2 regions of the Geobacillus sp. FJAT-46040 genome follow, and region 1 is predicted to be linked to the other one. Evidence: a T-box and tRNA genes for the amino acid it is inferred to sense, from the RefSeq annotation. Region 1 holds a T-box; the other holds one or more tRNA genes.
What was found. A T-box is a leader RNA that pairs with one kind of tRNA and senses whether it is charged. The one in region 1 lies ahead of trpS (tryptophan--tRNA ligase), so its partner is inferred to be a tRNA-Trp.
Positions count from the first base shown of each region.

Region 2: it encodes a tRNA-Trp, which carries the amino acid that the T-box ahead of trpS (tryptophan--tRNA ligase) is inferred to sense. The anticodon was not compared.

Region 1 is NZ_NISS01000001.1:2,119,443-2,126,284, forward strand. It holds gene CD000_RS11200 (peptide ABC transporter substrate-binding protein) at 1-1,369, opposite strand, end outside; gene CD000_RS11205 (DUF3899 domain-containing protein) at 1,827-2,201, shown strand; T-box leader at 2,251-2,484, shown strand; gene trpS (tryptophan--tRNA ligase) at 2,535-3,521, shown strand; gene CD000_RS11215 (YjbA family protein) at 3,583-4,323, opposite strand; gene CD000_RS11220 (YuzI family membrane protein) at 4,409-4,615, opposite strand; gene CD000_RS11225 (DUF2268 domain-containing putative Zn-dependent protease) at 4,752-5,555, opposite strand; gene fabF (beta-ketoacyl-ACP synthase II) at 5,700-6,842, opposite strand, start outside.
Region 2 is NZ_NISS01000001.1:133,331-140,172, reverse strand. It holds gene CD000_RS00835 (extracellular solute-binding protein) at 1-748, opposite strand, end outside; gene CD000_RS00830 (ABC transporter ATP-binding protein) at 886-1,941, opposite strand; gene CD000_RS00825 (ISLre2-like element ISGsp3 family transposase) at 2,216-3,583, opposite strand; tRNA gene CD000_RS00815 (tRNA-Leu) at 4,081-4,165, opposite strand; tRNA gene CD000_RS00810 (tRNA-Cys) at 4,228-4,301, opposite strand; tRNA gene CD000_RS00805 (tRNA-Gly) at 4,311-4,382, opposite strand; tRNA gene CD000_RS00800 (tRNA-Gln) at 4,388-4,462, opposite strand; tRNA gene CD000_RS00795 (tRNA-His) at 4,478-4,550, opposite strand; tRNA gene CD000_RS00790 (tRNA-Trp) at 4,568-4,641, opposite strand; tRNA gene CD000_RS00785 (tRNA-Tyr) at 4,651-4,735, opposite strand; tRNA gene CD000_RS00780 (tRNA-Thr) at 4,742-4,817, opposite strand; tRNA gene CD000_RS00775 (tRNA-Phe) at 4,988-5,063, opposite strand; tRNA gene CD000_RS00770 (tRNA-Asp) at 5,236-5,311, opposite strand; tRNA gene CD000_RS00765 (tRNA-Met) at 5,317-5,393, opposite strand; tRNA gene CD000_RS00760 (tRNA-Val) at 5,540-5,615, opposite strand; tRNA gene CD000_RS00755 (tRNA-Glu) at 5,625-5,696, opposite strand; tRNA gene CD000_RS00750 (tRNA-Ser) at 5,711-5,801, opposite strand; tRNA gene CD000_RS00745 (tRNA-Asn) at 5,806-5,880, opposite strand; rRNA gene CD000_RS00735 (23S ribosomal RNA) at 6,370-6,842, opposite strand, start outside.

The DNA.
Region 1 (6,842 bases):
TCGGGTCTTGATAGTCCGGACCCCAGCCGGAGAACGACAGGTCGTATTGCATTTTGCTTTCAAGCTCGAGCTTTTGTGCGAACGGTTGTTGTTTAATGTTGACCGTCAAGCCCGGCAAGTTTTGTTCAAGCTGCGCTTTCACATACTCGCCGATTTTCTTCGCGCTGTCGCTGTCATAGTTCAGCAGTTCAAGCGTAAATTTGTCTTTGCCCAGCTCTTTTTTCGCTTGCTCCCACAGTTTTTTCGCTTCATCCGGATTGTAATTGACCAAATCGCCATTCACATCGCGGAAGTCTTTGCCATCTGGACCAGTGACGAAGTCTTTCGGAACGGTGAACTTCGCCGGAATCGAACCGTTGTTCAAGAGCGTATCGACCATCGCTTGCGTGTCGATGGCCATTGCAATCGCTTTGCGGGCATTGACGTTGTTCAGCGGTTCTTTTTTCGTGTTCATGCGCAGCCAGTAGAGGGCTGGATCCAATTCCGTTTTGAAGTTTTTATCATTTTTATACTTATCAACAAATTCGGCCGTCAAACCGACGAGGTCGGCCTGTTTCGTTTCATACAAGTTGACCGCTGTCGCCGTGTCTTTCACAACTTTGACGTTAATTTTTTCAAGCTTAACTGTATCTTTGTCCCAGTAATTCGGGTTTTTCTCATATGTCCAGCCTTGTTCATGCTTCCATTCGCTTAAGACGAACGGGCCGTTGTAAAGCGTCGTATTAGCTTCGAGACCGTATTTGTCGCCTTGCGCTTTCACGAATTTCTCGTTTTGCGGCATGAACGTGCCGAATACCGTCAGGCTGATGAAATACGGAATCGGGTTTTTCAGCTCGACTTGGAGCGTGTAGTCGTCAAGCGCTTTGACGCCCAGCTGGTCAACTGGCAGTTTGCCGGTGTTGACTTCTTCCGCGTTTTTGATGTCGTACATAATGTACGCATACTCCGCTTTCGTTTTCGGGTCAAGCACCCGTTTCCAAGCAAACACGAAGTCGTGCGCCGTCACCGGATCGCCGTTCGACCATTTGGCGTCTTTGCGAAGCTTGAACGTATACGTTTTGCCGTCTTCGCTCACCTCATGGCTTTCCGCCACCCCAGGAACCGGCTTGTTGTCTTTGCCTAAACGATACAGACCTTCCATGACGTTGTTCAACACGATAAACGATACTTGGTCGGTGGCGAGCGCCGAATCAAGCGACGGAATTTCTGAGGATTCAAGCAAGTTCAGCACCTGCTCCTTTTTCTCCGCCGGCTTTTCGCCGCCCTGGCCGCCTTGAGCGTTGTCGTTGTCCTTGCCTCCGCCGCAAGCCGCGAGGAACGTCGACAGCGCGAGAAGCAGGACGAGGAAGAAAGAGAATCGCTTCTTCACTAAAAAACCCCCCTTAGGTTTATGTAGTGTATTACAAATCTTCTGAACCATTTGATTTCAGAAGATTGTACTTACATCGCTTATTATATCCTGTGTTAGTATATTTGAAAAGGATTTTTTTATTTCCTTAAAATAAAAAAAATTCAAACTACTTACAAACGGGAGAGGATCGGATTGCATTTACACCTGCATTGTAACGACTTTTGCCACCATTGTAAACAAAAAATTTCTGCCTACAGAAAAAAAGAAAACGCTTACAATATGATTTTTTTGCCCTTCCTTTCAGCTTCGAAGCAAATCTCTCCTGAACTTCCAGGTTATTCTATATTTTTCAATATAATTTTGTTGATAATTTTGAATTTTTCAATATAATTTTGTTGATAATTTTGACAATCTTCCCGCCCACATGATTTATGATAAAATAAGCAGTGAGAAGGGAAAGGCGGGAACAGACGATATGAAACAAACGGCTGTGCGGACTGGATGGCTCGTCGTTGCGATGCTGGCGGCAAGCGCACTCATTGTCGTGGGACAAGGTGCATGGAGTATAGTGTCCTTTATTAACGTTTCGTTTTTGCTCTCCCTTTTGCCTCTGTCGCTCGGCGGGCTTTTGTTTGTTTATGAACGCGGGTTTTTCAACGGATTCGCATACGGGTTTCGCCGATTGCGCAGAAGCAGCGCGAGGGTGGAGCGGTATCTTGAGGAAGCGGCAGCAGAACATGAATCAGATGAGCTGCTCGGTCCGCGGCGTTTCGCCATCACGTATCCGCTTCTCTTTTCTGGTCTGCTTCTGTTTTTGGCGATGATTGCCGCCGGATATGCCGTGCAATAAGGTTGCAACAGCTGAATGTTTTCCGTATAATATAAGGCAAATCTAGAATAACCGAGCGATGAGAAAGAAGAGTACATATTGGCGATGCCTTCAGAGAGCTTGTGGAAGGTGCGAACAAGCGGCTAGCCATATGGAATGGGCTTTCGAGCTTCCCGCCGAACCGGCGACGCAGTAGGCGGGGACGTTCCCCCGCGTTACAGGGGCCATGCGCAAAGCATGGACTGAGCGATTGCGCTTCTTGACGCAATAAATAGGGTGGCACCGCGGTCCTACCGTCCCTATCAGAGGGCTGGCAGGGCCTTTTTTATTTTTGTCTTGAGGGAGTGAAGATCGATGAAAACCATTTTTTCCGGCATTCAGCCAAGCGGCGTCATCACCATTGGCAACTATATTGGGGCGCTGCGGCAGTTTGTCGAGCTGCAGCATGAATACAACTGCTATTTTTGCATCGTTGACCAACACGCCATTACCGTTTGGCAAGACCCACGCGAACTGCGGCAAAACATCCGCCGCCTCGCCGCTTTGTATTTAGCAGTCGGCATCGACCCGACAAAAGCGACGTTGTTCATCCAGTCAGAAGTGCCGGCGCACGCTCAAGCCGCTTGGATGCTGCAGTGCATCGTTTATATCGGCGAACTTGAGCGGATGACGCAATTTAAAGAAAAATCGGCCGGCAAAGAGGCGGTCAGCGCCGGGCTGCTCACGTACCCGCCGCTGATGGCCGCTGACATTTTGCTTTATAACACCGACATCGTCCCGGTCGGCGAAGACCAAAAGCAGCATATCGAATTGACGCGGGATCTGGCCGAGCGCTTCAACAAACGGTATGGCGAGCTGTTCACGATCCCTGAGGCGCGCATTCCGAAAGTCGGCGCCCGCATCATGTCGCTTGTCGACCCGACGAAAAAAATGAGCAAATCCGACCCCAACCCGAAAGCGTACATCACACTGCTTGACGATGCGAAAACGATCGAGAAGAAGATCAAAAGCGCCGTCACCGACTCGGAAGGAACGATTCGCTACGACAAAGAAGCGAAGCCAGGCATTTCGAACTTGCTCAATATTTATTCGACCCTATCCGGTCAATCGATCGAGGAGTTGGAGCGGCAATACGAAGGAAAAGGATACGGCGTCTTCAAAGCCGACCTCGCTCAAGTCGTCATCGAAACGCTTCGACCGATTCAAGAGCGGTATCACCATTGGATGGAAAGCGAGGAGCTTGACCGCGTGTTGGATGAAGGGGCGGAAAAAGCAAATCGGGTTGCATCGGAAATGGTGCGCAAAATGGAGCAAGCCATGGGGCTCGGGCGGCGGCGGTAAATAGCCGCATCCAGCGAAGCCATACAAAAACGGGCAAGCGCCTATCGCCTTGGCCCGTTTTTTAATTGACTTTTGGTTCTTGCTCCATTTCCCACAGTTTTTCGAAAAATGGCTGCCCTTTGATCAAGTTTTCGCACAGCTGCTCATGCCGTTCGGACCACCCGTATTTCGTCTCGTTATACAATTGTTCCCACGCTTCATCAAAAGACATTTTTTGAATAGCGGCGTATTTTTCCGGCGCCCATTCCGTATACCAATAGCGCATCTGGGCAGCATTTTTTGTCGAATAAAGCTGGTCAAGCGCCATAAACAACAGCTGTTTCAACTGCCGCTCTTTGCGCGTGAGTCCGCACATCAGTTCCGGAGCCGGCGATAAAATGTGGTATTCTTTTTCATACCTCGGCAGCGGATAGTCCCGTTCCTCCGCTTCGGCCGCCATTTCGTAGACGAGTTGTTCCTGACGCGGAATGAGACGGCTTTTGCGAATCGGGATTTGATAACCGATTGTATCAACAGCCAAAACGCCGGCGCCGTCCGTGACAACGAAACAATAGTCCAGCTGAATGCGTTCATGGTTTTTGCGGACATACGCCTTCTGATGTACATCGTCTAGCAGCGGTTTTGGAAGATCGGACAAGCTGTTTTCAATGTAATGAAACAGGGCCGGGGATACTTTTAACAGCGGCACTTGGTCGAGCAGCTCGATTTGATCGTCCTTGCGCCATTCATGGAAATGGCAGACGTTGTATCCGTTCTCTTCTCCTTCAAACCAGTTGACCCAAATGTCGTGCAGATAAAGCATGCGAGACCCCTCACTTCCAGACGTGTTTGTCCATCAGTATAGGCAGAGGGGGAGAATTTTATTCCATTTCGTCCTCTTTTCCCCTCTAGGGGCTGCGGCTTGGAAACGTCAAGCTCCCCCACATCAAAAGAAGGCCAATAGGGAATAAATAACATTCCACCCTTGTCGAAATATAAGATAAGTATTCGCTAAAACCACGCTCTGGAGTGATGATGTTCAAATAGGCGATCACCATCATGCCGCCGACGACTGAAAAACCGAAACCGACCAAATAAAAAAACAGGCGGACCACCGGGCTTTCCCTTCCTTCTTGTCCACGTCCTTGTTCTACATATATGTCGGCGCCATGGACAACATGCCTGTTTGCGCCCGATGCCCCTAAGATTCTTGTGATAACCGGACAGCGGCGGTCGCCATGCGGTTTCGAGCTAAGACGCTCCTTGCTGTTTGCCTGAAAAGCCCGCCAACTCCGCGATGTCTTTCGCTTCCATCTTCATCAATTGGGCGAGCGAATAGCCTCTTTCTAGGCAACGACGGATGATGGCATACCCAACGGCATAGCCCCCCATTTTCGGATGCCATCCAAGCCCGTACAAAATGCGGGAAGTATGCGGATGCGAAACGGGCAAATGTTGGTTCGGGACAATATAACGCCGCCAAAACCGTTCCATCTCCCGATCGGTGTAATACTTCGTCCATCCCGCACACTGCTTGACGCCGACTGTCTCGGCGACGGCATGCTCCGCCAATCCTTCCATAACGACTGCATCCAGCAACGTCGCATCTTCGCCTTCGTTCGGCAACTGCTTGAGACGGCATACATGGTTGTATTCATGCGCCACCAACGCGGCGATCTCCTCGTCGCCATGATCCGGCAGCAAGAAGAAAAACAATTTATCAGCAAACGCCACCCCGCCTTTTCCTTGGAATTCGCGCACAAGCTTCCGGTTTTCGTCATCGGCCGGCAGCAAAAATACCGGAACGTCCGGTCCCTTCCATATCCCCCGTTGCCGTTCATACAAACGGCCAAGACGTTCCCAAAGACGGCGCTCTTTCATCTCCGGCAAAAGCCGCTCGGCCTGCCGAGTGCTTCGGTACATGCCATACAGCCGTAAATAGCTGTAAATCTCACGCACCGGCATCTTGCCAAAAAGCGGCGCCAACCGTGCGCACAACCGGAGCGGATCGCCTTCATCCTCTTCAAGCCATCGATCGGTCGGAAGCAATCCCATCGCTTTTCCCTCCTTTTCTCTTACGTTATGTCGGCAGGGAAAAGACGGTGAAACAAAACAAAAAAGAGAGCCTGACGCTGAACCGAACCCGCCGTTAGTCACGCGTTTTCAGCTCTGCTCAACCAAGGCTCTCCTTTTCATCCATTACACATATTTTTTAAAAATCAATGTCGCATTATGGCCGCCAAATCCAAATGAGTTGCTTAAGACCGCACGCACGTCTTGCTTGCGCGCTTCATTCGGCACATAGTCGAGGTCGCATTCCGGATCCGGTGTTTCGTAGTTGATCGTCGGCGGAATGATGCCGTCGCGGATCGCCAGCACGGAGAAAATCGCTTCCACCGCGCCGGTCGCCCCGAGCAAATGCCCAGTCATCGACTTCGTCGAGCTGACGGCGAGCTTATAGGCATGATCGCCGAATACTTCTTTGATCGCCGCCGTCTCATACTTATCATTGTACTCGGTGCTCGTGCCGTGGGCGTTGATGTAATCGATCTCCTCCGGCTCCAGGCCAGCGTCATGAAGCGCTTGGCGCATCGCCCGCACGCCGCCTTCGCCGCCCGGAGCCGGCGCGGTGATATGGTACGCATCGGCGGTCGCACCGTAACCGACAATTTCGGCGTAAATCTTCGCGCCGCGGCGCAACGCGTGCTCCAATTCCTCAAGAACAACGATGCCTGCTCCCTCACCCATGACGAAACCGTCGCGGTTTTTGTCAAATGGGCGGCTCGCCGTTTTTGGATCTGGATTGGTTGAAAGAGCCGTATTGGCGCAAAAACCGGCGAACGACATTTTCGTAATCGGCGCTTCCGTCCCGCCGGTGATCATGACATCGGCGTCGCCGCGCTGAATGACTTTAAACGCATCACCGATCGAGTTCGCCCCGGTCGCGCAAGCGGTCACCGTGCACGAATTGATCCCTTTCGCTCCGAGGATGATCGATACTTGCCCAGCGGCCATATCCGGGATCATCATTGGCACGAAAAACGGGCTCACTCGGCGATAACCGCGCTGCTGGAAAATCTCAAACTGCTGTTCAAACGTCTCCATGCCGCCGATGCCAGAACCAATCCAAACACCGACCCGTTCAGCGTTGCTTTCATTAATGTCGAGATTGGCATCTTTGACCGCCATGAGCGCCGCAGCGACGGCGAATTGGGTAAATCGGTCCATCTTCCGCGCCTCGCGGCGGTCGATAAACAGCGACGGATCGAAGTCTTTCACTTCCGCCGCCACTTTCGCCGGAAAGTCGTCCGGATTGACGCGGGTGACAATGTCGATGCCGGA
Region 2 (6,842 bases), 2.0 Mb from region 1:
TATTGTCTGTTGGCTCTTCTAATTGTTGATGGTAGTAGTAGTTGTTTACAAGACCGAATTTAAATTCTCCAGCTCCAACGGCACGACGGATAGCTCCGTGATCTTGCATAATGGCCCCTGCATTTTTCTTAATTGCTGTAACCCATTGAAACGTCTTTTCATCGCCCCACTCATAACGAAGAGCAGATACGTTTGCGATCATGCCGCCGTTTCCACCACGAGTGATCGCAAACTGTCCAGCCCATTTCGGATCCATTAGCTCTTCCATTGTTTTCGGCATTTCTTCTTCAGAAATTAAATCTTTATTGTAAATAAATCCGCGTGCTCGAACAGATAAAGCAATCCACGCATTGTCTTCGGCGCGGAACTGTGCGTCAATCGTTTCAGCTCCTTTTGCATCAAATCCTTCCAATATGCCTTTCATGCGTAAATATTCGAGAGCACCAACGTCGTTTGAAATAAAAATATCTGCTTGGACATTTCCAGCTTCTTCGATTAACTGCAATGGCTCTACTTCATGTAAAGCTAATACTTCTACACCTGTTTCTTCTTCAAACTTATTAAGCAACGGATCAACAAAGTTTTCCTTACGAGATGAGTAGACAACGAGTTTTCCAGTAAGTTTTTGTTCATTTTCTGTATCTTGTTCCGGTTGTGAAGTTCGCTCATTTGAACTGCCGCATGCGGCTAAGAACACGAGCAAGAGTGAAGCGATGACAGATAGCATCAGTTTAAATGGCTTTTTCATTATGTATGCCCCCTTTAACTTGACTAATATGATAATCATTATCAACACAATATGAAGTATACAGAAAGTGAGAATCATTGTCAATAGATTTTTAAAAAAAAGCCTCCAGCCATTTTGGTAAGAGGCGAAGGAGACTGTTAATCGACTAGTGCGACGAGTTCAGGGGTAATGTCGAACGATACAACCGACCCAATTTCAACGTCTTGATCGATCGGTGCGTAAATAATGAGTGGATCTTCATCATTTGTTTGAGTTGAAAGGCGAACAAATAATTCTTGATACTCGCCACTGTACGTGATGCGCTCGACGATGCCACAATATTTTCCGTCTTTCGAAAGTCTACAGCCTTCAGGACGAATAGACACTTTCACATTCTCCATACGTCTTTCCAGCTGTCTTGGTAGACAAACTCGACCAATATGCGTATTGACGTGTTTTAAGTCGGGGCAAATTGTTCCATCTAACAAATTTGTTTTCCCGACAAATTGGGCGACAAAGCAGTTTTTCGGACAACGGTATATTTCTTTTGGAGTGGCGACTTGTTGAATAATTCCCTCATTCATAACAACAATTCGATCAGACACAGCAAAAGCATCTTTTTGATCGTGAGTGACGAGAATCGCTGTCGTATTCGTTTGGCGCAAAATGGCTGTTATTTCATGGCGCATTTTCTCGCGCAAACCGGCGTCGAGGCTGCTAAAAGGCTCATCCATAAGCACGACGTTCGGAAACGGAGCTAAAGCTCTGGCGAGAGCTACTCGCTGTTGTTGACCGCCTGAAAGTTCATGAGGATAACGATTGGCGAAATTGCCTAAGCCAACAAGTTCCAATACTTCCTGCGCCCGTTCTTTCCGCTCTTTTGCCGGCCATTTATTCAGTCCGAACATAATATTTTTTTCAATCGTTAAGTGAGGGAAAAGAGCATAATCTTGAAACACCATGCCGACGCCGCGCCTTTCTGGTGGCAACGAAAAGTGGTGATCGTAAACGATTTGGTCGCCGATGCGGATCATTCCGGCTGTCGGTTGTTCAAACCCAGCAATCATGCGCAAAGTTGTCGTTTTGCCACAGCCGCTCGGTCCGAGTAGCGTAACAATTTCTCCTTTTTCAATTTCAAGATTCATATTATCGACAGCTGGCTTTAATGAACGGTGATATATTTTTGTGACTTGTTGTAGCTGTATGAAGCTCATCGTACCCCTCCAACATGTGCCGATTCCCAAGTGGAAAACATTTTATTGAGAACGTTTTTCATTTTTATTAAACAAAATTGTAGCACACATTTTTCTTTTTGGTCAATTATTTGTCCTGCTTAGGAGTCAGTCAAGACTTTGTGGAGAACATTTTTTCGGTTCACTACGAGCGTTGTCAATCACTAGTTAGCGAACCATTTTCAGGAATTAATATCGTAAGCGCTTTCGGACTCTCATCCCTCATCTTGAGGTGATGATATTGTATTCCATTTTTTTACACCCAACCACCATCCCGGAGCGCCGACAACGCTTGATGGATCGGCGTCCCGGATGACCGCTGCAGACACGGTAGATTCTGACGCACCACATCTGCCCACAACCGTCCTGCCTTCCGTTTGGCCTGTTCGATCCGCTTGGACTTTGTTGAGGCCGAGGCTGCCGTTCGGGTCTCTTCTTCCTCCACCAACTGCCCATTTCTCCGCCAAATCCCGTCGATTCGGGCTGCCATCGCCCTCAGAAACGCCCGAAGCCCTTGGTCTTTCCAGCTGCGGCGGGATTTCACCCGATGCGCAAACCGGCTCATCACGCTCTCGGCGTGGCCCATCGGACGCATGCCGGTCGTCTCCACCCCTTGCTCCGACAGCCACTCCCGATAGTCCCGGATGCATCCCGGCATCGACTCGATCCGACGGATCATGGCAGCCATCTGCTTCTCTTTCGCTTCGTCCTCCAACGTGCCGACCGCGCTGTTCAGCTCCACCAGAAGTCCCTCTTCGTCTTGTTTCGCCAGCTTCTTCCGCACCTCCCGCCAACGCGGATGGCCGGACAGACACTGACGCAGCTCCCGCGCCACATGAAATCGATCCAGCTGAAAGCAGGCTCGCTTTCCAAAATACTCCCGGCAGGCTGTGATCCACGACGCCGCGTCGCCGTTGATGATCAAAAGGTCCCGGCACGGGTCATAGGCATATTCGTTCATCAGCCACTCTTCAAACCGTTCCCACACGTCTCCCTCCCCTTCATGGAGGTAGTGGCGCCGGTTCACGAGCTCGAGCTGCGAACCGTTTCGTTTCCATCCCTCGTGAACCGCCAGGATTTTCTCTTCTTTCGCCCGTTTCCCTTTCCCCTGGCGGGAAATGAACAGTCCATCCGCCTCCACAAACAGCACTCGGCCGTGCCGTTGGGAAACAGGGTGGTGCAGCGAGACAGGGGCCTCCAGCACCAGTTGGCGAATCGCCTCGTGGCTTAGGACCGCATACCCCACGATCGACTCCAACGTACGGGCCGCTTTGCGGTAGGAAGAGCACTCTACGGCCAACTCGACCGCCGTTTCCTCGAGGCAAGGGCTGATCGACTGCGCTCCATCAAAGCCCAGTTCGGCATCCAGCAAGAAGGTATACGCCCCCGCCTGCCGATCATAGTAGTCGTTCCGTCGAAACGTCACTTCTCCAAACAGCGTTTGGATCGTGGTCGGCCGTTTGTCTTTCAGCTGATACCGGCGCTTGCCCCGCGCTTCCGCCAGTTGTTGATCAATCTCCTCCAAAAGGGCCGCCAACAAGACAGCGAACACCTTTTGAAGAGTTCTGACTAATTGCTCCTCCAACTCTTTTAATAGGGGCCATTCTGTGGTAAGATGTTTCATGGACTCTCTCCCTCCTGTTTTCGGTTGATGTTGACAATCACCATCATAGCAGGGAGAGAGTCCTTTTTGCATGACATTTGCTTTTTTCTACCGCGCTTCGCTTGGTGGCCCCGACGAGCGTCGCGAACAAAAGTTCGCAACCCTCGTCGGGGATCATTTCGGAATGTCACCCACAAATATTTTACTCACACTAGAATACAGATAATTCATTTCTGTAATATTGAATAGTTTGAGGACGACAATTCCGTATTTCGCAATCTTCAAGGAATTTTTCTAACGCTATTTGAAAATCAATAGCATCAGATTGTATAGAATTTGTGTGCATTTCAAAAATTTCATCAGGGGATAAATTATTATTACGCCTTGCCAAAATATCACCTCTTTGACAAGTCGTATGAGGAATACTGAATCAGATTTTTCAATGGAGAATCGTATGAGGATAAAATAAAAAAGGATTCCCACATCTTGCAGGAATCCTTGATACATCAGTTTTTCAGTGCCGATGGTGGGAGTCGAACCCACACGGGGGGCTACCCCACACGATTTTGAGTCGTGCGCGTCTGCCAATTCCGCCACATCGGCGCGATAATCAACATTTTACCAAATTATCTTTCAACTGTCAACACTTTTTTATTCATTAGATATGGAGGCGGCACCCGGATTCGAACCGGGGATAAAGGTTTTGCAGACCTCTGCCTTACCACTTGGCTATGCCGCCTTGATCAAGAGCGGAAGACGGGACTCGAACCCGCGACCCCCACCTTGGCAAGGTGGTGTTCTACCGCTGAACTACTTCCGCATCCGTGGCTGGGGTAGCTGGATTCGAACCAACGCATCACGGAGTCAAAGTCCGTTGCCTTACCGCTTGGCTATACCCCAACGTTGTAAGTGAAGGGCGACTAGTGGGAATCGAACCCACGCATGCCAGAGCCACAATCTGGTGCGTTAACCACTTCGCCATAGTCGCCATGATCATGATAGGAATGGCAGGGGCAGTAGGAATCGAACCCACACCGGAGGTTTTGGAGACCTCTGTTCTACCATTAAACTATGCCCCTTTGTTAAAATGGTGGAGGGGGACGGATTCGAACCGCCGAACCCAAAGGGAGCGGATTTACAGTCCGCCGCGTTTAGCCACTTCGCTACCCCTCCAAGGAATGGTGCCGACTGCAGGACTTGAACCCGCAACCTACTGATTACGATTCAGTTGCTCTACCAATTGAGCTAAGTCGGCATAAGATGAATGAAGAAGGTGGCTCATTGTTGAGCTCTGTGCCTCTTCCTCTACCAACTGATTCGAAGAAGCGGAATGCGTCGAGGCAACTCGAAGCGAATTCGATGAAGTAGATGCTCGTCTCTACCAATTCAGCTAAGTCGGCATGCAAACCTATTCTAGTTGTTTCATGGTGGCTCGGGACGGAATCGAACCGCCGACACAAGGATTTTCAGTCCTTTGCTCTACCGACTGAGCTACCGAGCCATATATTATTTTTTAACTCGCTCGTTGAATTGCTCTGTGCCTCTTCCTCTACCAGCTGATTCAAAGACGCTCGATGCGTCGAGGCAACTCGAAGCGAATTCGATGAAGCGGATGCTCGTCTCTACCGAATGAGCTACCGAGCCATACCATATTTTTCGTGATTTTGGAACAATGGCGGTCCCGACGGGACTCGAACCCGCGATCTCCTGCGTGACAGGCAGGCATGTTAACCACTACACTACGGGACCAATTTTGGTTGCGGGGGCAGGATTTGAACCTGCGACCTTCGGGTTATGAGCCCGACGAGCTACCGGACTGCTCCACCCCGCGACGATAGAAAATGAACTTATTTCGATCATACACTGAGTATCGGTTTAAATATTTATTGCCTCTTCCTCTGCCAGCTGATTCAAAGATGCTCGGTGCGTCGGGACAACTCGCGATGATGAGAAAGCAAGTCAGCTTTTATATTAAGATGGTGGAGGATGACGGGATCGAACCGCCGACCCCTTGCTTGTAAGGCAAGTGCTCTCCCAGCTGAGCTAATCCTCCACAAAGAAGTGACCCGTACGGGATTCGAACCCGTGTTACCGCCGTGAAAGGGCGGTGTCTTAACCACTTGACCAACGGGCCATGCTGATGGATCATGGCGGAGAGCAAGGGATTCGAACCCTTGAGGCGCTATTCACGCCTACACGATTTCCAATCGTGCTCCTTCGACCACTCGGACAGCTCTCCACGATGGCTCCGCAGGCAGGATTCGAACCTGCGACCAATCGGTTAACAGCCGATTGCTCTACCACTGAGCTACTGCGGAATCATAACGACGGTCAATTCTCCCAACAAGATGTCCTGCCTCTTCCTCTGCCAGCCGATTCAAAGAAGCTGGATGCGTCGAGGCAACTCGCAGTTCATCCGATGATGCAAATGCTCGTCACTGAGCTACTGCGAAATGACATCTCTTTAGACATTTACTATTATAATGATTCGCGCTGAGCTGTCAAGAGTTTTTTCATTCCTTCAAAACTAGATAACCGTTGGAAGAAGCCGCTCGCCTGCGCTTTTCGCATTGTCCAGCTCCGGCTCGCCGCCGCTCGGGGTCAAATAACCTTCGCCTTCGGGATCGGAAATCCCTGCAGGCGAAGAACATTTGCCCGTCGCGGCGACCCGCTCGCCTGCGCTTTTCTTTGTCCAGTTCCAGCGCCTAGCTCTCTTCTGCCAAATAACCTTCCCCCTCGGGGTGCAAGCACCCCTGCGGGTGAAGAACATTTGGCTTCGAGAGCTAATCGCGGCGCTTTCACTTTTCTAGGTTAAGCCCTCGATCGATTAGTATCCGTCAGCTCCACGTGTCGCCACGCTTCCACCTCGGACCTATCGACCTCGTCATCTTCGAGGGATCTTACCCGCTTTGCGCGGTGGGAAATCTCATCTTGAGGGGGGCTTCACGCTTAGATGCTTTCAGCGCTTATCCCGTCCGCACATAGCTACCCAGCGGTGCCCCTGGCGGGACAACTGGTACACCAGCGGTGCGTCCATCCCGGTCCTCTCGTACTAAGGACAGCTCCTCTCAAATTTCCTCCGCCCGCGACGGATAGGGACCGAACTGTCTCACGACGTTCTGAACCCAGCTCGCGTACCGCTTTAATGGGCGAACAGCCCAACCCTTGGGACCGACTACAGCCCCAGGATGCGATGAGCCGACATCGAGGTGCCAAACCTCCCCGTCGATGTGGACTCTTGGGGGAGATCAGCCTGTTATCCCCGGGGTAGCTTTTATCC